3 regions of the Massilia sp. PAMC28688 genome follow, and region 2 is predicted to be linked to each of the others. Evidence: predicted binding sites of a transcription regulator. Region 2 holds the regulator's gene; each other region holds the start of a gene.
What was found. The regulator HrcA, encoded in region 2, represses chaperone genes, less so after heat shock. The targets are predictions, from matches to a motif close to TTAGCACTCNNNNNNNNNGAGTGCTAA.
Positions count from the first base shown of each region.

Region 1: groES (co-chaperone GroES) is a predicted target of HrcA. The motif match lies at 5,514-5,540, and genes of this name have one in related genera.
Region 3: rpoH (RNA polymerase sigma factor RpoH) is a predicted target of HrcA. The motif match lies at 2,139-2,165, and genes of this name have one in related genera.

Region 1 covers NZ_CP080378.1:3,103,418-3,110,574, forward strand. The annotation lists gene KY495_RS13815 (hypothetical protein) at 1-808, opposite strand, end outside; gene KY495_RS13820 (ABC transporter ATP-binding protein) at 817-1,737, opposite strand; gene KY495_RS13825 (GntR family transcriptional regulator) at 1,746-2,156, opposite strand; gene KY495_RS13830 (ankyrin repeat domain-containing protein) at 2,276-2,812, opposite strand; gene KY495_RS13835 (DUF2061 domain-containing protein) at 2,981-3,385, shown strand; gene groL (chaperonin GroEL) at 3,471-5,120, opposite strand; gene groES (co-chaperone GroES) at 5,148-5,438, opposite strand; gene KY495_RS13850 (DUF904 domain-containing protein) at 5,722-5,976, shown strand; gene KY495_RS13855 (cell division protein ZapA) at 5,973-6,284, shown strand; RNA gene ssrS (6S RNA) at 6,331-6,511, shown strand; gene KY495_RS13865 (EVE domain-containing protein) at 6,571-7,035, shown strand; gene KY495_RS13870 (sulfite exporter TauE/SafE family protein) at 7,125-7,157, shown strand, end outside.
Region 2 covers NZ_CP080378.1:2,369,345-2,376,501, forward strand. The annotation lists gene KY495_RS10610 (hypothetical protein) at 1-634, opposite strand, end outside; gene KY495_RS10615 (HAD family hydrolase) at 883-1,599, shown strand; gene hrcA (heat-inducible transcriptional repressor HrcA) at 1,692-2,708, shown strand; gene fur (ferric iron uptake transcriptional regulator) at 2,726-3,154, opposite strand; gene KY495_RS10630 (outer membrane protein assembly factor BamE) at 3,243-3,815, shown strand; gene dapB (4-hydroxy-tetrahydrodipicolinate reductase) at 3,854-4,675, shown strand; gene KY495_RS10640 (MotA/TolQ/ExbB proton channel family protein) at 4,688-5,380, shown strand; gene KY495_RS10645 (biopolymer transporter ExbD) at 5,377-5,814, shown strand; gene KY495_RS10650 (barstar family protein) at 5,801-6,127, shown strand; gene KY495_RS10655 (hypothetical protein) at 6,357-6,743, shown strand; gene KY495_RS10660 (hypothetical protein) at 6,788-7,157, shown strand, end outside.
Region 3 covers NZ_CP080378.1:924,221-931,377, reverse strand. The annotation lists gene ggt (gamma-glutamyltransferase) at 1-114, opposite strand, end outside; gene KY495_RS04075 (hypothetical protein) at 131-535, opposite strand; gene KY495_RS04070 (hypothetical protein) at 817-1,047, shown strand; gene rpoH (RNA polymerase sigma factor RpoH) at 1,127-2,026, opposite strand; gene ftsX (permease-like cell division protein FtsX) at 2,379-3,299, opposite strand; gene KY495_RS04055 (cell division ATP-binding protein FtsE) at 3,296-3,955, opposite strand; gene ftsY (signal recognition particle-docking protein FtsY) at 3,962-5,371, opposite strand; gene KY495_RS04045 (MerR family transcriptional regulator) at 5,481-6,419, opposite strand; gene KY495_RS04040 (NAD(P)/FAD-dependent oxidoreductase) at 6,717-7,157, shown strand, end outside.

The DNA.
Region 1 (7,157 bases), 730 kb from region 2:
TGCTGTGTGCCAGGCCCTTGAGCATCAGATCGGCGCTTTCCGCGCGTGTCGATTCCGTGTAACCGCCGGCCGGTGGTACCGGGCGGTTGAGTGGATGGACGCCGGAGAGGATCAGCAGGTTCTGGAAAACCAGCGACCCGCCCCACACCAGCGCAAAATAAAAGCCGATCTGCAGCGGCGCCGCGGTGGCCAGCAAGGCGCCCCCCGCTGGTGGCGCTGCGCGGTCCGGCTTGAAGGTGCCAAAGGCGATGATGGCCAGCAGCGCCAGGCATAGCAGCGCCGGTACCAGCATGACGAAGCCGGAGGCGAGGTGGCCGAGCAGCAGGAACGGCAGCACGGCAACCACGATCGCACTGCGGCGGCCGTACAGGATCACGTAGCTGCCGATCAGCCAGGCCATGGCGGTGAGCAGCACTACGTGCACCACCATCAGATAGTGGCGGGTGTCGACCACGCGTGTACTTAGCGCATCGGTCGCGCCAACGGCGAGCAGTGCCGGCAAGCCGACGGCGAACACGATCAGCGCAAAGGAGGCAAGGGTGATCGCGCCGAAGATCGCGGCGCGCGGCAGCGGCCGGTGCAGGAGCCATAGCCAGCGGCTGCCCTGCTTGTAGCTGCCGAACTGCACCAGCGCAAAGGCGAGGCCGGCCAGCATGTACACGGCCAGGATCACCATGTGCGGCTCCCACGGCAGCTGCAGCAGGTTGAACATGCGGTTGACGAACAGCTGCAGAACCAGATGGACGGCGGCAAACACCAGGGCAGCGTTGCGAAAGCGTCTGCACTCGCTGTAGAAAAGGTCTTTCATGGCGTCTCCTAGGCTGCTGCCGCAATGGCGGGCGTGGATGATATGTGGCTGCTGGCGAGGAAGCCGTTGATGGCGCGGTCCAGGCTCACCGGCATGGCGTGGGCCGTGCGCGCGCCCATCAGGCGCAGGCGGGCGCCGAAGTCTTCCTGCTGGTCAAAGACGACAAAGTGGGTCAGGCCCTCGATACGCTGCACCTGGAGCACGCCCGGCAGGGTCGAAAAGTCCGGTTCGCGGAACGGGAATTCGGCCACCCACAGCTGCACCCGTTCGCAGAAGTCGCCCGGCGCCGACATGTGGCGCAGGCGGCCCCGTTCGAGGATGATCAGGTTGTCGGCCACGCGCTCGATTTCTTCCATCTGGTGCGAGCAGTAGATGATGGTCGATTCGTCGGCCAGGCTGGAGAACATGAGCGCCTCCAGAAAGGCGCGCTTGGCCACCACGTCCAGGCCGAGCGTGGGTTCATCGAGCACCAGCAGTTCCGGACTTTGCGCCAGCGCGAGTGCCAGATTGACGCCGGCCCGTTCGCCGCGCGAGAGTTCGCCGATCTTTTGCGCGGGCAGCACGTTGAAGTTGCGGATCACGTCGGCGTAGCGCTCTTCGTTCCACTGGCTGTACTGGCGGCGCTGCATGGCCGTCACTTCGGCCACGCCCATCCAGGCGGGCAGGGTATGCTCTTCGTTGACGAAGCCGATCCGTCCGCGCAGCTGCGGCGTGAGGGCCGCACTGTCGCAGCCCAGGATGCGCGCGCTGCCCGCGGTGGGAGTGTCAAAGCCGAGCAGGACCCGGAACAGGGTCGACTTGCCGGCGCCATTGGCACCGACGATGGCGTGAATGCCGCCGCGTGGCACGTGCAGGGTCAGTGCGTCGAGCGCGCGCTTGTTGTCGTACTGGACGGTCAGGCCGTCGGTCTGGATGATGAGCTGGTCCATGATGCTCCTTATGCCGTCTTGCGCGGCAGGCATTGATCGAGTTCGTCGGCCACGCGGTCCAGCACCTGGCCGCTGCTGTAGTCAAGCCCAATGACGTCGCCCACGAAGCGCTGCACCGCGTCATCGAGGCGGCGCGCGCGCTCGTCGTCCGACAGGCGCTGGCGCGGCGTGGCGACGAACAGGCCAAGCCCGGCGCGCGCATCGAGCCAGCCTTCGCTTGTCAATTCGCTGTAGGCCTTGGCCACCGTGTTGGGATTGACGGTGAGCTGCTGCGCCAGCCCGCGCACGCTGGGCAGGGCCGCGCCCACCGGCAGTTCGCCGCTGGCGATCAGTCGCCGTACGCCGTCCACGATCTGGCGATTGATGGGGCGGGGGTCGCCGGTGGCGATGTGGAGCATGAGGGCTGCGCGTCGGGTCATTGTGTCACCTGTCTACTGTACTATTACGGTTAGTACAGTAACAGCGTGCAATGGCCGCGTCAACCAATTAGTGAAAAACGGTTGCAACGCCGCGCGCCTGGGGGGCGCGGCGGGAAGGATCAGGCCAGGCGGGCTTCTATCTGGGCCAGGGTGGCAGCCGCGCCCATCGTGCGGGCCAGTTCGAGCGCCGTCATGCCGCGGCTGTCGATGGCGTTGAGGTTGGCGCCGTGTGCGAGGAACAGGTCAACGATTTCGGTACGGTTGAACATGGCTGCCATCATCAGTGGCGTCTTGCCATCCGGGCTGGCGCCCTCCACGTCGGCACCGTGCTGCAGCAGCAGGCGCGCAATGTCCGTGTAGCCCTTGTAGGCGGCGCCGGCCAGCGGCGTCTGCCCCTGGTCATTGGCAATCTGGGGATTGGCGCCCGCTTCAAGCAGCAGGCGCACCGTGTCCAGGTGGCCGTGATAACTGGCCAGCATGATGAGGCTGTCGCCTTTTTCATTGCGGAAGTTAACCGGCATTCCTTTTTCGATCATCGGACGCAGCGACTCGGCGTCGCCCGCGCGCACCAGATTGAAGACATTGCGAATGAAGGCCAGCGTTTCCTGGTCCATGGCCGGCTTGCCCGACGATGGGTGTCCCTGTTGCTCGTGCATGATGCTCCCGTTTGGCGATTAGCTTGTCGAAAGAGCATTATGATCTTTCCTGCCAAGTCGCGCAGTTCGCTTGGAACAGGGAAGCTATTGGTGCGATCAAAATTTTTTTCTTTGCTTTTCAAATGAGAATGATTATTATTTGCATTCCTGAGAAAAGAAGGACGCCCCATGCTTACCGCCGCCAAAACCGCCAGCCAGATTGCCACCCACACCTTGATTGCTTTTGGCCTCATGTATGGCATGACGGGGTCGGCCGCCTTTGGCGGCGTGGCGGCGCTGGTGGAGCCGGTGATCAATGTCCTGTTGCTGCCCCGGCACGCCAGGTTCTGGCAGGCCCGGCGCCAGCGCATCAGGCGCATCGCGCTGGCGATCGCGGCCGAAAAGGTATCGCAAACGCTCATGCACATGGGCGTTGCCTTCCTGACGGGCTTCGGGCTGACCGGTTCGCTTGCCTTTGGCGGGGCGATGGCGCTCATTGAACCCGTATGCAATGTCATCATTTTGCCGCTGCACGATGGCCTGTGGGAGCGTATGCGCCTGCGATGGGCGCGAGCGCTGTGGCTGCCAGCATAGAAAGCTGGCGCCCATGAAAAAAGCCTGCAGGGCGAACCGCTGCAGGCTTTTTTTTGTTGACGCAGGGCAGGCCAGCTGCCCAGGCTTACATCATGCCGTCCATGCCGCCCATGCCACCCATGCCACCCATGCCGCCCATGCCACCGGCAGCTGGCTTGTCTTCGGCCAGCTCGCATACCATGGCGTCGGTGGTCAGCATCAGGCCGGCGATCGAGGCGGCGTTCTGCAGTGCCGAACGGGTCACCTTGGCTGGATCCAGAACACCCATTTCAACCATGTCGCCGTAGGTGCCGTTGGCAGCGTTGTAGCCATAGTTGCCATTGCCGGCCAGGACCGCTGCCACCACCACCGATGCTTCTTCACCGGCGTTTTGCACGATCATGCGCAGTGGCTCTTCCATGGCGCGCAGGACGATCTTGATGCCAGCTTCCTGGTCAGGATTGTCGCCCTTGACGGTGATGTTGGCACGTGCGCGCAGCAGGGCTACGCCACCGCCAGGCACAATGCCTTCTTCCACGGCAGCGCGGGTTGCGTGCAGCGCGTCTTCCACGCGGGCTTTCTTTTCCTTCATCTCGACTTCGGTGGCAGCGCCAACCTTGATCACGGCAACACCGCCGGCCAGCTTGGCCACGCGCTCTTGCAGCTTTTCACGGTCGTAGTCGGAAGTGGCTTCTTCGATCTGGACGCGCACTTGCTTGACGCGCGCTTCGATCGCTTCGTTCTGGCCGGCACCGTCGATGATGATGGTGTTTTCCTTGCCCACTTCGATACGCTTGGCCTGGCCGAGTTCTGCCAGCGTGACCTTTTCCAGGGTCAGGCCAACTTCTTCAGCGATGACCTGGCCGCCGGTGAGGACAGCGATGTCTTCCAGCATGGCCTTGCGGCGGTCGCCAAAGCCTGGTGCCTTGACGGCGCAGGTCTTGAGGATGCCACGGATGTTGTTCACCACCAGGGTTGCCAGTGCTTCGCCTTCGATGTCTTCGGCGATGATCAGCAGTGGACGACCGGCCTTGGCAACTTGCTCCAGGATTGGCAGCAGGTCACGGATGTTCGAGATCTTCTTGTCGCACAGCAGGACGAATGGGCTGTCCTGGATGGCAACCTGCTTGTCCGGATTGTTGATGAAGTAAGGCGACAGGTAGCCACGGTCGAACTGCATGCCTTCCACGATGTCGAGCTCGTCGTTGAGCGACTTGCCGTCTTCGACGGTGATGACGCCTTCCTTGCCGACTTTTTCCATCGCTTCAGCGATGCGCTCGCCGATCGAGTAGTCGGAGTTGGCCGAAATGGCGCCAACCTGGGCGATTTCCTTGGTGGTGGTGCATGGCTTGGCGATCTTGGCCAGCTCTTCGACGGTGGCAGCAACTGCCTTGTCGATGCCGCGCTTGAGATCCATTGGGTTCATGCCGGCGGCAACGAACTTCATGCCTTCGCGTACGATGGCCTGGGCCAGCACGGTAGCGGTGGTGGTGCCGTCGCCGGCGTTGTCGCTGGTGCGGGAAGCGACTTCCTTGACCATCTGCGCGCCCATGTTCATGAGCTTGTCTTTGAGTTCGATTTCTTTTGCAACCGATACACCGTCCTTGGTGACGGTGGGGGCGCCGAAGGAGCGCTCCAGTACCACGTTGCGGCCTTTAGGACCCAGGGTGACCTTGACGGCGTTGGCCAGAATGTTGACGCCTTCAACCATCTTGGCGCGCGCTGCGTCGCCGAATACTACATCTTTAGCTGCCATGTTTTTTTCTCCGTTGAATTTTGGGAATTACTTGACCAGGACGGCCATGATGTCTTCTTCGCGCATCACCAGCAGCTCTTCGCCGTCAACCTTGACGGTCTGGCCGGAGTATTTGCCGAACAGGACGCGGTCGCCAACCTTGACTTCGAGCGCGCGTACTTTGCCGTCATCCTGGACCTTGCCGTTACCGACGGCCAGGATTTCGCCCTGGTCTGGTTTTTCTGCGGCTGCGTCAGGGATGATCAGGCCGGATGCAGTTTTGGTTTCCTGGTCGAGACGCTTGACGATAACGCGATCGTGCAATGGGCGAAGGTTCATGCAAAACTCCTTAGTTTTCAATGGTTTGACTTGCTGTTCGTAGCCACGGCCACAAGCCGGGGCTGGAAATCGTTGTTAGCACTCTCTGCTAACGAGTGCTAATTATAGGGACGGCCACCCCTATTTTCAAGGCATCATCCGTTTTATTTCTCTGATCAGCTTGATTTATCGCAAAGGTGCCGGCCTCGGCCGGGCGTACATCGAGATGATGCTCCAGATCAATAAGATGAGCTAACGTACTGAATCGGTTGAAATAAATCCTGCAGCCCCCTATAGTAGCGGGATGATTTCTGAATTCACCGACCTTTCCGACAAGATCAACCGGCTCGCCGAGATGACTGTGTCGCTCCGCCGCGAGAATGCCACCTTGCGCCAGTCCAATGCCATGCTGGCAGCGGAAAATGAAGCGTTCATGACGCGCCTGTCCGAAGCCCAGCAGCGGGTCGAAGCGCTGCTCGCCGCCATGCCGCCGGAAGCCGACGCCGCGCAGGAACTGCCGCAGGGCGACGCTCCCTATCACAACGAGGCTACCCAATGACCGAAATCAACGTCACCATCATGGGCAACCCGTACCGCCTGACCTGCAAGGAAGGGGAAGAGCGCGTGCTCAAGGAAGCCGTGAGCCACCTGGACAGCAAGATGTGCGCACTGCGCGACTCGGGCAAGGTCAAGGGCAACGACCGCATTGCCGTCATGGCGGCGCTCAGCGTCACGGCGGAATTCTTGTCCGTCAAGGCGCCTCAAGGGCCGCTGTCGGACCTGTCGATTTTGGAAGTCAAGGAAAAACTCGCGTCCATGCACGAGGTGTTGGACACAGCACTGACGCCGCAAGAAAATCTTTTTTAAGCGGACAAAATCGTTTGACATGGCGACACATCGGAGTAAACTCCGTTCCACCCTGCGGTGTTCGCGATTGCCATATATTCCTTGAACCATTTATGTGCATCGGTTGCGGAAATTTGTTCGATGGGAGTGAGCGTCGCTCGTTCGACGAACCCGAAATTGAACTAACTGTGACCACCTTGAACCATTAGGTTCGGGATGCCGGCAAAAACGGCACAGGCGGGGCACTTATTACGTAAAGCGGTTGCGAGCATTCGGTGCGCAACCGTTTTTTTTATGGGCAAGGCATATGCGTTACTGGCTGATGAAATCCGAACCCGACGAGGTAAGCATCGACGATGTGCTGGCCGCGCCGCAGCGCACCGTGGCCTGGTTCGGCGTGCGCAACTACCAGGCGCGCAACTTCATGCGCGACGGCATGCAGCCAGGCGACCTGGCCTTCTTTTACCACTCCAGCTGCGCTGAGCCGGGCATTGCCGGCATCGTGGAAATTGCCGGCACGGCCTATCCGGATGCCACGCAATTCGATCCCGACAGTCATTATTACGATCCCAAGGCTACCCTTGAACAGCCGCGCTGGATCAGCGTGGACGTCAAGGCGCTGCGCAAGACGCGCCTCGTGAGCCTGAAAGAACTGCGCACCCATCCGGAGCTCGAACAGATGCGCCTGCTGGCCAAGGGCAGCCGCCTGTCGGTGATGCCGGTCGAAGCGTCTGAATGGGCCTTCATTGACAGCCTGCTGGGCCGCGCCTGATGCCAATTGCTAGCCGGATAAACAGTAGCGGCTGAAAGCGATAGAATGCTTCCCTCGCGGGCCAGGCCCGACTGCATGGGCGGAACACGATGGACTGGACGCTGGTATTAATACTGCTGTTG
Region 2 (7,157 bases):
TGGGCATCCTGGCCACGGGCGCCGCAATCGGCGGGTTGGCCTGGGGGGCAGCCTGCGACACGACACAGGTGCCGTTGGTGGGCTGCTTGAGGATGGTCACGCTGTAAGGCACTTCTTCCGGCACCGGCGGCAGCGAGAACTGTCCTGTCAGCGCGGTTTCGTTGGCCGCTGCCGTATACGTGCCACTGCCGTTGTTGATCACGAGGCCGGCGTGCGGGCCGGTGATGGTGCCGCCCAGGGGATAGGTGATGAGCTCGCACGACACCGCGATGCCCTGGGCAGGATAGATGCCCACGTTGCCGTCGCCATTGAGGACCCTGCATGTCTTGGCATTGGCCGGTATTTCGTAGACCACCTGGCCGTCAACCTTTTCTGCCTTTTCCACCAGTTCGACTTTGTACGCCGTATTCGCGGTCACGAACTGGGTGAACTGGAAACCGGCTCCGGGAGCGACATCGACCGGGGTGCCGCCATTGAGCCTGAGCTTGAGTCCCGGCTTGGTCACGTTGACCAGGGTGACGGGAATCGGCTGGTCGGGAAACGGCTCTTCGCCGCGGCCGCAGGCCGACAGGACCAGTGCGCACGCCAGCGCAGCGCCTGTGGCTGTGGCGCTACTGAAGTACTTATTTTTCATGCAATCTCCGAATCTGGTGAAGCGGGCAGGCCGGATGGGCGCCGCGGAAAGAATTGGACGCCATTTTAGTGCATTTACTATCACGACGGCTCGTTTGCGTTGTTTCACCATGTAACGGTGGCTGGGAGACGGCAATCGGCCCAAATAACCACGCTGCGTTGCGCGCAGCGAAAACCGAGGCTTGCCTCGATTGATTTTCCCCCTGCGCCTCGCTATGCTAGACATAACCCCCTCTACCGAGTCTGGATATGACCACGACATCGCGCCGCGCCTGGCCCAAGGCCATTCTGTTCGACCTGGACGATACGCTGTGGCCGATTGCGCCCGTCATCATCGAGGCCGAGCAAAGGCTGCACCAGTGGCTGCAGGAAAACGCGCCCCGCGTGGCCGACCGTTTCTCCATCGACAACCTGCGCCAGAAGCGGCTCGCCCTGCTCGCCACCCAGCCCGAGTTTCACCTGGACCTGGGCGCCCTGCGCCGGGCCGGGCTGCTGTCGGCCTTTGAAGAGGCAGGCGAGGATATCGACAAGGTCGAGCAGGCCATGATTCACTTCTTCGCCGCCCGCAACGCGGTGGTCCCCTATGACGACGTGCTGCCCGGCCTGCTGCGCCTGAAAGGGCGCGCCAAGCTGGGATCGATCAGCAATGGCAATGCAGACCTGCAAGCCATTGGCCTGTCGCACCACTTCAAGGTGTCGGTCGCCGCCCACGAGCTCGGTTACGCCAAGCCGGACGTGGCCATTTTCCATGCTGCCTGCAAGGCCCTCGGGGTCGATCCGGCCGACGCCGTCTACGTGGGCGACGACGTGCTGCTCGACATCCGCGGCGCGCAGCAGGCGGGCTTGCGCGCCGTCTGGCTCAACCGGGCAGGCAGCAGCCGGCACCTGGAACACGCCGTGGTGCCGGACGCCATTGTCAGCAATTTTGACGAGCTGCTGGACTGGCTCAAGCGCGAGCACGACTGACGCGGGCGCGTCATGGCAGGCAATCGCCACGTGCGCGCGGCGAACGTGCATAATATGGCACTGACAAGTCTGTTTTTGACCATACCCGAATCATGCCTCTCGACACCCGAGCTCAAACACTGCTGAAAGCGCTGGTCGAACGGTATATTGCCGACGGCCAGCCGGTCGGCTCGCGCGCGCTGTCCAAGATTTCCGGCCTCGACCTGTCGCCGGCCACCATCCGCAACATCATGGCTGACCTGGAAGAGATGGGCTACGTGGCCAGTCCCCATACCTCGGCCGGGCGCGTGCCCACCCCGCGCGGCTACCGGATCTTCGTCGATACCCTGCTTACCGTGCAGCACCTCGACGAGCAATCGGTCGAGTCGCGCATGCGCTTGCAGACGCTGCAGCCGCAAAAGCTCATTTCCAGCGCCGCGCAAATGCTGTCCTCGCTGTCGCAATTTGCAGGCGTGGTGCAAAGTCCGCGCCGCGAGTCGGTGTTCCAGCAAATCGAGTTCCTGCGCCTGTCCGAAAAGCGCATCTTGCTCGTCATCGTCGATCCCCGCGGCGACGTCCAGAACCGCCTGCTGCTGACCGAATCGGACTATACGCCCACCCAGCTGATCCAGTCGGCCAACTACATCAACCAGAATTACGGGGGGCTGTCGTTCGACGAGGTGCGCCTGCGCGTGACGGGCGAACTGCGCCAGCTGCGCGACGACATGGGGCGCCTGATGCAGGCGGCGGTGGAGGCGGGCAGCGAAGCGATGGCCGACCAGTCCGACGACATGGTCATTGCGGGCGAGCGCAATCTGCTGTCGGTGTCGGACCTGTCGTCGAACATGAGTTCGCTGCGCCAGATGTTCGACATGTTTGAACAGAAAACCGGCCTCATGCAGCTGCTGGACGTGTCGAGCAAGGCATCGGGCGTGCAGATTTTTATCGGCGGCGAATCCAATCTTGTGCCCATGGAGGAAATGAGCGTGGTGACGGCGCCCTACGAAGTCCATGGCAAGATCGTCGGCACCCTGGGCGTGATCGGCCCCACCCGCATGGCTTACGAGCGGGTCATTCCCATTGTCGATATCACGGCCAAGCTGCTGTCGAACGCGCTCAGCAACAACTGAGGGATCAATCGCCGTCGTTAATGGCGGTGTGGGCAGTCCGTCTTGACACAGTTGCCGTAGATGGCCAGTGCATGCTCGGCAATCTTGAAGCCGCGCTCGACGGCCACCTTGTGCTGGCGCTGCTCGATCTCTTCATCGTAGAACTCTTCGACCCGGCCGCAGTCCAAGCAGACGAGGTGGTCGTGGTGCGAACCGGCGTTGAGTTCAAAAATCGCCTTGCCGGTTTCAAAGTGGTTGCGGTGCAGTAAGCCCGCCTGCTCAAATTGCGTCAATACCCGGTACACGGTGGCCAGGCCCACATCCATGTTTTCGGTCAGGAGCAACTTGTAGACGTCTTCGGCTGTCAGATGGCGCACTTCGCTGTTCTGGAAAATTTCCAGAATTTTCAGCCGGGGCAGGGTTGCTTTCAGGCCGCTTGCCTTCAGGTCGCTAGGATTGTTACTCATGTTTTACTCGTTTATGGGCGCAGTGCTTTATGATATAGCGTTTTAGACGGAGGCGCCTAGGCTTCCGTTCAACGTTTTGAGGTTCCCTATGCGTGTAGTTACTCCAGTTTTGCACCGTTTTCGCCAGCGTGCCATGACGGCGGGCCTGTTGGGCGCCGCCCTCGTGCTGTCGGGCTGTGCGCAAATGCGCGCCGCAACCGCGCCCCCGGCGCCGGTCACCAATGACGGACCCGTCGCCGGCACCGGCAGCCAGACCGTGCAGGCCACCAAGCTGCAGAAGTTCCTGTGGGTATTTTCGCCCTACCGTCCCGATATTCAGCAGGGCAATTTCGTCTCCAAGGAAATGCTGGCCCAGCTCGAAGTCGGGCAAAGCCGCGACCAGGTGCGGTTTATCCTCGGCACGCCCCTGTTGACCGACATTTTCCATGCCGACCGCTGGGATTATCCGTTTTACCTGCAGCGCGGCAATGGCGCCCTCACCAGCGCCAGGGTCGTGGTCCACTTCAAGGATGACAAGGTAGCGCGCATTGAAGGCGGCAATCTGCCAAGCGAACAGGAATACATTGCCCAGATCGCCGGTCCGCCGCGCAAGGTCAAATCGTCCCAGAGCGCGCCCAAGAAGGAAGAAGTGGGCGCGGCGGCGATCAACATCAAGAAATAAACATCAACAATTAAATTTATCCAACAACAGGAATGGGCATGAGTGAATCGGGAAGCGGTCAGTTGAAGGTGGCGGTGGCCGGCGCCAGCGGGCGCATGGGAAAAATGCTGATTGACGCCATTGCTGCCGCTCCCGACATGGTGCTGGCCGGCGCGCTGGGCGTGCCCGGCTCGCCCGAGATCGGCACCGATGCCGGCGCCGGCAGCGGCCAGCTGACGGGCGTACTCATTCAGTCCGATCTGGCACTGGGCCTGGCCGATGCCGATTTCCTGATCGATTTCACCCGGCCCGAAGGCACGCTGCACCACCTCGATTACTGCGTGGCCAATGGCATCAAGATGATCATCGGCACCACCGGTTTCGACGACGCCGGCAAGGATGCCATTCGCGAAGCTGGTGCCAGGATTGCCATCATGCTGTCGCCTAACATGAGCGTGGGCGTCAATGTCACGCTCAAGCTGCTGGAAATGGCCGCCAGGAGCATGGCCGAAGGCTACGACATCGAAATCGTCGAGGCCCACCACCGGCACAAGGTTGATGCGCCCTCCGGCACCGCGCTCAAGATGGGCGAAGTCATTGCCGACGCCCTCGGGCGCGACTTGAAGCAGTGCGCGGTCTACGGCCGCGAAGGCGTGACCGGCGCCCGCGATCCATCCACCATCGGCTTTGCCACCATTCGCGGCGGCGATATCGTGGGTGACCACACCGTGCTGTTCGCCGGCATTGGCGAACGTATCGAAATCAGCCACAAGTCCAGCAGCCGCGTGACCTATGCCCACGGTGCGCTGCGCGCTGCGCGCTTTCTGGCCAGCCGCGACAAGGGTTTGTTCGACATGCAGGACGTGCTGGCCCTGTCCTGATCCGGTGCCGCCATGCCCGACGCCCCCAGCCCGCACGGTGCCAACGCCCTGGAACTGGCACTGGCGCGCCTCTGGGAGCAGGGCGATGCCGTCAGCCAGGCCGTGATGGTCTTGCTGCTGGCCATGTCGCTGGTGAGCTGGTGTGTCATCCTTTTCAAGGGCTGGACCAGCTGGCGCATCCGGCGCGCCGCGCCGGCGGTCGATCGCTTCTGGGAAGCGCCCACCGTCAGCGACGGCGTCGCCATGCTGTCGGTAGCCGACACGGAACACATCTTTTCGCCATTGCCGGGCACCGGCCTGAAGCAGGCCGGGGCAATGCCGGGCCTGGGTGGCAGCGTGCCCCGCACCGAGCACATGGTGCGCCTGCTGCGCCAGCAAATCCAGCACTCGACCCGGCGCATTGAAAGCGGCCTGACGCTGCTGGCCTCAATTGGCGCGACGGCGCCATTTGTGGGCCTGCTCGGCACGGTGTGGGGCATCTATCATGCGCTGGCCAAGGTGTCGGCTGCGGGCCCAGGGGCGCTTGATCATGTCGCCGGGCCCGTGGGGGAAGCCTTGACCATGACCGGGGCCGGGCTGGCGGTGGCCATTCCCGCGGTGCTGGCGTACAACGCGTTCAACCGCATCAACCGCATCACGCTGGCCGAACTGGACGGCTTTGCCCACGACCTGCACGCGTACTTTACGCGCCAGGAGGCGGCGTGACCTTCGGCGCCTTCCAACCGGCCCGGCCACAGGCCATGATGAGCGACATTAACGTCACGCCCATGGTCGACGTGATGCTGGTGCTGCTGGTGATCTTCATCATGACCGCGCCCCTGTTGACGCACAAGATGCGGTTGGCGCTGCCCACTGCCGGCATGGTTGCCACGCCGGCGCAGGCGCACAGCATCATCATCGCCATCGATGCGGCGGGCATCGTGTACCTCGATGGCGCTGCCGTAACGCCGGCCCAGCTTGACGCACAGCTGGCGCTGGCCGCCGCTACGACCCCGCAGCCGGAGCTGCAGCTCATGGCAGACAAGAATACGCGCTACGACACCGTGGCGAAGGTGATGAGCACTGCGCAAATGCGCGGCCTGGGCAAGCTCAGTTTCGTCACCCAGGCAAACAAGGAGAATGAACATGGCCAGCGTTGAACTGAACGGGGCGGCAATCGCCGGGTGGGATACGTTTCACGAGGAGTGCAAGCGCGCGTTCGGCTTTCCCGACACGTACGGCAACACCATGGACGCGTGGGTGGACTGCCTGAGCTACCTGCGCGATGAAGACGGCATGACGCGCTTTCGCCTCAATCCAAATGAAGTGCTGGAGGTGGTGGTCAAGGACGCGGCGCAGATGAAGGAGCGGGCCCCGGACCTGCTCGAAGAAATGACCTTTTGCGTGGCCGGCATCAACGAGCGCTATGAAGACTACGGCGAAAAGCCGGCCCTCAAGCTGGTGCTGCGCTAGCGGTCCATCGCTCTTCGCTGCGATGCTCCCAGACCGCTACGGCCTGATATCTTCATAATCGCCGATCGCCGACATCGCTAAGGCGCTGTCCATCAAAATGGTTTGTGAGATTCCTCAAGCGAGTAATTCTGAATGCAAAGTGCATGACCGAGCGCAATGGCAAAGAATTAATGTTTCTCCATGATGAATCTGCGTCGCTTTTCGATGCCAATTCAAAAGAGGATTTTTCATGACGAGAACGTTTTCGAAGACGATATGCTTGGTGCTTGCCGCGGCGGCAATGTCCGCTGCGTCCAAAGCGCAGGCTGGGCTGGTGTGGTTCAGCCGTGCAAACTGTATCAATAACGAAAGTATAAGTTGGGATTGGCCAGGCAAGGTCTATCGGCTTCATACGTCGAGCCATCACTGGAATAGTCGTACTGGCTGGGAAAAGCCGATTCACACCGGCTGGGAATCGAGCAATCATTCAGGCGCGATTCATTGGGGCGAAGGGTTGAAGGGCGGCTATTACGTCATTGGCGTCCACCACAGCTGGAATTCGCATTATGGTGAAATATTCCTTGGATACACGCCTGCGACGCATTGCAGCATCGGGTTTTTTTTCCCGGGATGGTAGCGCTGCCGAGCAAGTTTGTCTAAACCCAAAACTATAGGACGACCATGAAAACGACTATCTGTGTCACCGCCGCCTTGACCGCAGCAAGCGTATTTGCGCAGCCTCCGGTCATGCCCGGCCCGGCGAAAGGCAGCAACGACCGCGTTCTGGTGCTGCAAACGGATCAGATGCCTGTACCTCCACCAGCCGACGAGCTGCGCAAAATGCAAAGCATGCTCGCTATGAAAGCCGAGGATGGCTTCAGCCGCCTAATCAGGGAACCGCAGCCAGTGCGCGAGTTCATGAACGATTTGAATATCGTCAGGAATCATCAATCCGGTGCCACGAAAGCTGCTGCTTTCGCGCACGCGCTCAAGACTGGCAAGTCACTGCCCGTGGCCCCCGTGGTAGTCAAAGACCTCAACGATTTGAAAA
Region 3 (7,157 bases), 1.4 Mb from region 2:
GATGGTGGCCACCGCGCCGCCACGGCCGGTGGCCACCGGGGTCTTGGCGGCGGCGGGCAGGACAATCAGCAGTGACAGGACCAGGGCCAGGTAACGCGGCGCGTTATTGCTCATGATGGGTCGGAGTAGCTTAGCGCCGGGTGATTTTGAGCGTCACCGTGTGGACCGGTGGCGGGGTGGACGCGGTGGTGGCACGCGGAGCAGGTTCCACCAGCGGGCCGAGGGCGACCCGCGCCGCGACGGTGGTTGCGTCGTAAGAAGGCTTGTCCTTGTTGAGCGCGAAGGACTCGGTGCCATTGTCGGCCGTCAGCGTGAACTTGTAAGTGATCATGCCGGCAGTGATGCACTGGACATCTGGCGGGCAGCGACTGTCTTCGACACCGTCAAATCGCAGCCGGGCGTTGTCGCCAATCTCGGCGGTACGGGTTGGCTGGAGCTTGATGGTAGCGTTCATGGGAATTTCCTTGGGTGGGGCAGCAGCGCAGCCGGTCGCCAGCATCACTGCGGCAATCGGATACAGGAAGTTGGCTTTCATGTTCGCACTCCTTGGATGAGTCGAAAAAGCAATCATAGACAAAAAGTACAGATTGCGTAGCGCGCCACGGCCCTGGCGTGAGGTCGTCGCCGATTTGTAAGTGAACGTAAGATGCCCACCTCCGGCATATTGCTGGCATATTATTTGATGTGGAATATTCTTGTATGACAGTCGCCGTCTGAATTGATGAACTGCCCACCGGTAGGTGTGACATCGAAGTAGGTCGAACCTGGTTGTTTGATTCAAAGGAGAGAAAAATCACAAACGAACTGGAGAATTGAATGCAAAAGAATGTTTCTTACCTCATCACCTTGCTGTCTTTTGCCGGACTTGCCGGTTGCGCCACCTCTGACAATGCAATGTCACCAGACGGAAAAGTGGCGCAGGATGCGGAAGCGGCACGCCAGGTGCAGCACGCGGATGCCGCCATTGCCATGCGCGATGGTGATCGTGTCAATCGCGAAAAGCGTGCGCGTGATCTGGGCGTTCCGCCGGCAGTGCACAACCGGTAACTCAGCGCCGGTTGTCGCCCATAAAAAATGCCGCGCAGTGCAAACTGCGCGGCATTTTTTTTGAGGCAGAGTTGGCCGCTTACATGTAAGCCGACAGCGCACCCTTCATTTTCTTGAGAGCAGCCGATTCAATCTGGCGAATCCGTTCCGCCGACACGCCAAACTCTTCAGCCAGCGTGTGCAGCGTGGCACCGGAACCATCGTCGTTGGCCAGCCAGCGCGCTTCCACGATGCGGCGCGAACGGGCATCGAGCTTGGACAGGGCGCTTTCCAGGCCTTCGGACTGCAGGCGCGTGACCTGTTCGGCTTCCAGCACCTTGGTCGGCTCCGACAGGTCGGACGACAGGTAGGCGATGGGCGAGAACTTGTCGTCCTCGTCATCGGTTGGCGCCTCCAGCGCGATATCGCGACCGGACAGGCGGGTTTCCATCTCGATCACTTCTTCGCGCTTCACGTCCAACAACTTGGCCAGGGCATCGATCTGGGTGGGCGACATGGCGTCCAGACCCTGCTTGTTGCTGCGCAGGTTGAAGAACAGCTTGCGCTGTGCCTTGGTGGTGGCGACCTTGACCAGGCGCCAGTTCTTGAGGATGTACTCATGCATCTCGGCCTTGATCCAGTGCATGGCGTACGACACCAGGCGTACGCCCTGGTTGGGGTCGAAACGCTTGACTGCCTTCATCAGGCCGATATTGCCTTCCTGGATCAGGTCGGCGTGTGGCAGGCCATAGCCGAGGTAGCCGCGCGCAATCGACACCACCAGGCGCAGGTGTGACAGAACCAGCTCCTGCGCGGCAGCCAGGTCATTGTTTTCCTGCAGGCGCTTGGCGAGGGAAATCTCTTCGTCGTGGCTCAGCATGGGCAGGCGGTTCACCGCCGAAATATAGGCGTCAATATTGCCAAGGTTGCCAGTAAAGCCGAGTCCGAGAGCACGATTACCGGCCGGAACCAGGGCAGATTGTGCGGACAACGTCGTCATGTTTTTCCTCGTAAGAGATGGACTGCAAAGGCGCCATACAGCGGTGGCGCGACGCGTAATGCTGGGCTGCTGGCGGCGGATTTGTTCGATAACCCCGCCATGCAGGCATATATTAGCACTCCCCAAGGATGAGTGCCAATCAATGGATTAAATGGCCCCGATAGCAATAAAATATTACTTCTCGGCAAAACGATCAGGGCAGACCTCACTCTAGAGGAGCGATCATAGTGCGATTTGATCGGTGTCAAACCATTGCTGCTTCACTCGGGAGTTCTCACCTTACGCTTTGACCCACCGTGGAACTGTTCGTTCGCACACGGTGAGTGCAAACGCCGGCGCGTTTAAGCTTCGCTTAACGAAGCCGCGCCAGGTGGCGCTGTACCGACAGCATCGCTCCCAGCAGGCCGAGGAAGGCGCTGATCGCCAGCAGCAAGGCCATGGCCAGCGGATGCAGGGGCACCAGCTGGAATTGCGATGCGTACAGTTTTGCGAACTCGGCAATGGCAGTGTTGAGCGGGCGTAGCGACAGCACCACGGCACCCAGGGCCACGGCCCCGGCGCACAGTCCCAGCAGGGCGCCCGTGTAATAAAAGGGGCGGTGGATGAAATTGTCGGTTGCGCCCAGCAGCTTGCTGACAGCGATTTCCTCGCGCTGGGTCAGCACCTGCAGGCGGATGGTATTGAACACCACCGCGATCACCACCATCCCCAATGTGATGGCCAGCAGCAGCAAGGCTGTCCGCAGCACCCCGAGCAGGGCCGAGAGGCGCTTGACCCATGCCGAGTCCACCTGCACCGTGTCAACCCCGGGCAGGGCGCGCAACCGGGCCGCGACCGCTTCCACGCGGGCCGCATCGGACGCCGCGCCCGAACTGTTGAGCTTCATGACGTAGCTGTCCGGCAAGGGGTTCTCGCCGAGCGTGTCGAGCACGTTCGACAGGCCGCTTTGCGCCTTGAGCGTGGCCAGGGCGTCTTCGCGCGGCACGAAGGTGATCTGGGCACTGTAATCCTTGACAATAGTGGCCAGGGCCGGCTTGATCGCCAGTGCCTGCTCGCGCGTGGTGGCGGTGCTGACGAACACACTGATTTCAGGGTCGACCGAGAGCTGGCGCGACATGGGGCGCACGTTTTCCAGCAAGGTCAGGCCCACGAAGGGCAGGGCCAGGGCAATTGCCACCACCAAAACGTTAAACAGGAAGCTGCCGGGCGCGCGGGACAGGCCCGCCAGCGCCGCGCCCATGGCAAAGCGGTGTTCACGAAACCAGCTCTTCATTGCGTGCTCCCCGTCAGCTGGCCATGGTCGAGCCGGATCACGCGACCGGCGCGGTCCAGCACCTGCTCGTCGTGGGTGGAAATCATGCACGTCACGCCGGCGGCGTTAAAGGCGCGCAGGGCGTCGAGCACCTTGTCGGCGCTCACGCGGTCAAGGTTGGCAGTGGGCTCGTCAGCCAGGATGATCTGGGGGCGGTTGACGATGGCGCGCGCGATCGCCACGCGCTGCTGTTCGCCGCCCGACAGTTCCAGCGGCCGCGCCAGGGCCCGCGTTTCCATGCCCACGCGGGTGAGGGCGGCGCGCGCGCGGCGATCCGCTTCGGCGCGCGAGGCGCCGGTTACGAGGATGGGCAGCATCACGTTGGCCAATACCGAGCGGTCAGTCAGCAGGCGCTGCTGCTGGAAAATCAGGCCCAGGTTGCGCCGCAGGTAGGGCACGCTGGCGCGCGGCAGCTTGCCAATGTCCTGGCCGTTGACCAGCACCTGGCCGGACGTGGGCCGCTCGATGGCGGCAATCATCTTGAGCAGGGTGGATTTGCCGGCACCGGATGCGCCGGCCAGGTAGACCAGTTCGCCCCTGGCAATGGTGAGCGATACTTCGCGCAGTGCAATGGCATCGGGCGAATACTGTTTGGACACATACTGAAATTCAATCATGAGGCCTTATCCGAGCAATGCTTCAACAAATTCGTCGGCCTTAAAAGGCTGCAAGTCATCGAGTTTTTCACCGACGCCAATGAAGTACACGGGAATCGGGCGGGTGCGGGCAATGGCCGCCAGCACGCCGCCCTTGGCTGTGCCGTCGAGCTTGGTGATCACGAGGCCGGTCAGGCTGAGGGCGTCGTCGAAGGCCTTGACCTGGGCCAGCGCGTTCTGGCCCGTGTTGCCGTCAATGACAAGCACCACTTCATGGGGCGCGCCATCCATGCCCTTGCCGATCACCCGCTTGATCTTCTTGAGTTCTTCCATCAGATGCAGCTGGGTGGGCAGGCGGCCGGCGGTGTCGACCATGACGACATCCATCTTGCGCGCCTTGCCCGACTGCACCGCATCAAACGCCACCGCGGCCGGGTCGCCTGATTCCTGGGCAATGACGGTCACGTTGTTGCGCTGGCCCCAGACCATGAGCTGCTCGCGGGCGGCAGCCCGGAAGGTGTCGCCGGCGGCCAGCAGGACCGATTGCTGGTACTTCTGCATGTGCTTGGCCAGCTTGCCGATGGTGGTGGTCTTGCCGGCGCCGTTGACACCCGCAATCATCATCACGAGCGGCTCGTAGCGGCCCAGTTCCAGCGGCTTTTCCAGCGGGCGCAGCATATCTGTCATGAGAACGCGCAGGGCGCCCTTGACGGCGGCGGCGTCCAGCAGGCGCTCATCCTTGACCTTGCGGCGCAGGCCATCGAGCAGGAACTGTGTGGCGTCCATGCCGGCGTCGGACATGAGCAGCGCCGCTTCGAGCTCTTCATACAGGTCTTCATCGATCTTGGCGCCCACGAATAGCAGGCTCAGGTTGCTCGATGTCTTGGACAGGCCGGACTTGAGCCGCTCCATCCACGTCTTTTTCTTTTCCGCTTCCGTGGTCGGGCGCTCGGCCGTTTCGGGAATGATCTCGACTTCCGGTTCCGGTTCCGGTTCCGGTTCCGGTTCGTACACCGGCTCGGGCGGCGGCGGCGGTGCCACCGGGGGCGGGACAAAGGTGGACGTCGTGCCATAGCGGCGCGAGCTGACGGCAGGGGCAGGTGTGGCCGGCGGCGTCGAGATGGTGACGGGCGCCTCTGCGGCCGGTACCGGCGGCACGTCGACAGGCGCCACATCGACCGCTTGCACACCAACTGGCGGAACATAGGCCGGTGGAACGTAGGCCGGTGGAACGTGGGCCGGCGGAACGTAGGCCGGTGATACCGCGGCTGACGATACAGGGGCCGGTGCAGCAGGGGCCGGGGGTAGCGCGGCCGGCGGCAGCGGTGCGGGCACCACCTCAGGCGGTGCCACAGCCGTCGCCTGCTTTACCGGCTCAGGCGGCGGTGGCGGCGCAATCTCGGGAGGCGGCGGTTTTTTCTTGAAAAAACTAAACATTGGTCTGTATGGGAGGGCGCAGCATGCACATGCCCGGCAATCGCGGGCACGATGAAATGGATCGCGCGTATTCTACCAGAGCAGACTGCGGTTTCTTTTTCAATCCTGCCTAACTGGCAAGGGCCGCATGCTGTGCACGCCAGCGGGCGATGGCGCCCGGGATGTCGGATAAATCCAGCACGCACTGCGGTCCCAGCTGCCGCCGGGCCAGTGCCGCGCAGCTGCCACCGGCCCAGACTTCGGTGCCGGGACCGAGCCGGTTCTTCAGTTCCACCACGTTTTCAATGGCCGCGCGCGGCGACATGACGGTGGAGAACGACAGGGCCACGATGTCGGCTTGCTGGGTGCGGGCCGCATGGACGATGTCCGACAGCGGCGTCTGCACACCGAGCGAAACGCAGTGCGCCCCTTCCAGGGCCAGCAGCGCTTCCGCCATGAGCAAGCCCAGGCCGTGGCGTTCCTGCGGCACCGTGGTGAGAAGCACGCGCGGGGTGGCACTGGCATGCCCGATCTGCTGGTTGGCCGCAAAAATGGCATTGCGCATCACGCTTTGCAAGGTTTCCGCGTACAAGTGTTCCTCGAACACGGCCAGCTTGCCGGCGGCCCAGGAATCGCCAACGAGCGTCGTCAGCGGCGCCACCACGTCGGTGACGAAGCGGCGCAGCCCCAGTTGCAGCTGGGCCTGGGCCATGCGCTGGCGCAGTTCGTGCATCTTGTGGCCACGGATCAGTTCCAGGCACAGGCTCAGTTCCGGGTCGCTGGCGTCCGGGGGCGGCGTGGTCGCTCCAGCCTTATTGGCCAGTTCGCTAAGTTCGTCGGTGCCCATATGCATGATCTTGCCCGGGCGGTAGCCCAGGTCCAGCAGGCGCTTGACCACGCGCAGGCGCTGCACCTGCTCCAGCGGATACAGGCGCTCGCCATTGTCGTCGCGCTGGGGCTGGGGAAAATCATAGCGGCGCTCCCACACCCGCAGGGTTTCCTTGGGAATCCCCGTTTCGCGCTCAACGTCGCTGATGCTGCTAAGAACGGTTGGTGCTTGCGTCGTCATGACAGTTTCCGTGGTTTGTTCAGGACACATCTCATTGTAATCCTTGCTCATCGTAATTTATCGACTGTTCGTCCAGGCAGGTGAAGTCCCCTGCGCATCGTATGAATAATGCCACGAAGATCGCAGCGCATTGTTCCGCCTCGCATCATTTCTTGAATCCAATTGTCGACTTGCCACGTATAAATAGCATGAGCAGCGTTTGTCTTGGACAAAGTGTTGACTTTAGCTATTAATTCCGCGACTATGCGTATTGTATCGTATTTGTCCTGGACAAAGACGGAAAATCGGGAGAGCAAGATGAAAGTGGCAGTGATCGGTGCCGGCATTTCCGGCCTGTCATGTGCGTACCGGCTGGTGCAAGGCGGAGCGGACGTGACGCTGTACGAGGCAGGCAGCTATTTTGGCGGCCATAGCAATACGGTGGATGTGACCCTGGACGGCAGTACCTTCGGGGTGGACACGGGATTTCTGGTATTTAACGACCGCACTTATCCGAACCTGATTGCCCTGTTCGCCGAGCTCGGTGTCGAGACGGCGCCCAGCGACATGTCGTTTTCCGTCAAGCTGCCCGTGGGCCAGGAGCGCGGCGCGCGCTTGCTGGAATGGGCCGGCAGCAATCTCGATACCGTGTTTGCCCAGCGCGGCAATCTGCTGCGGCCCCGTTTCCTGCGCATGGTCCGCGACATCCTGCGCTTTAACCAGCAGGCCACCGCCATGGCGGCCAGCGGCACCATGCCG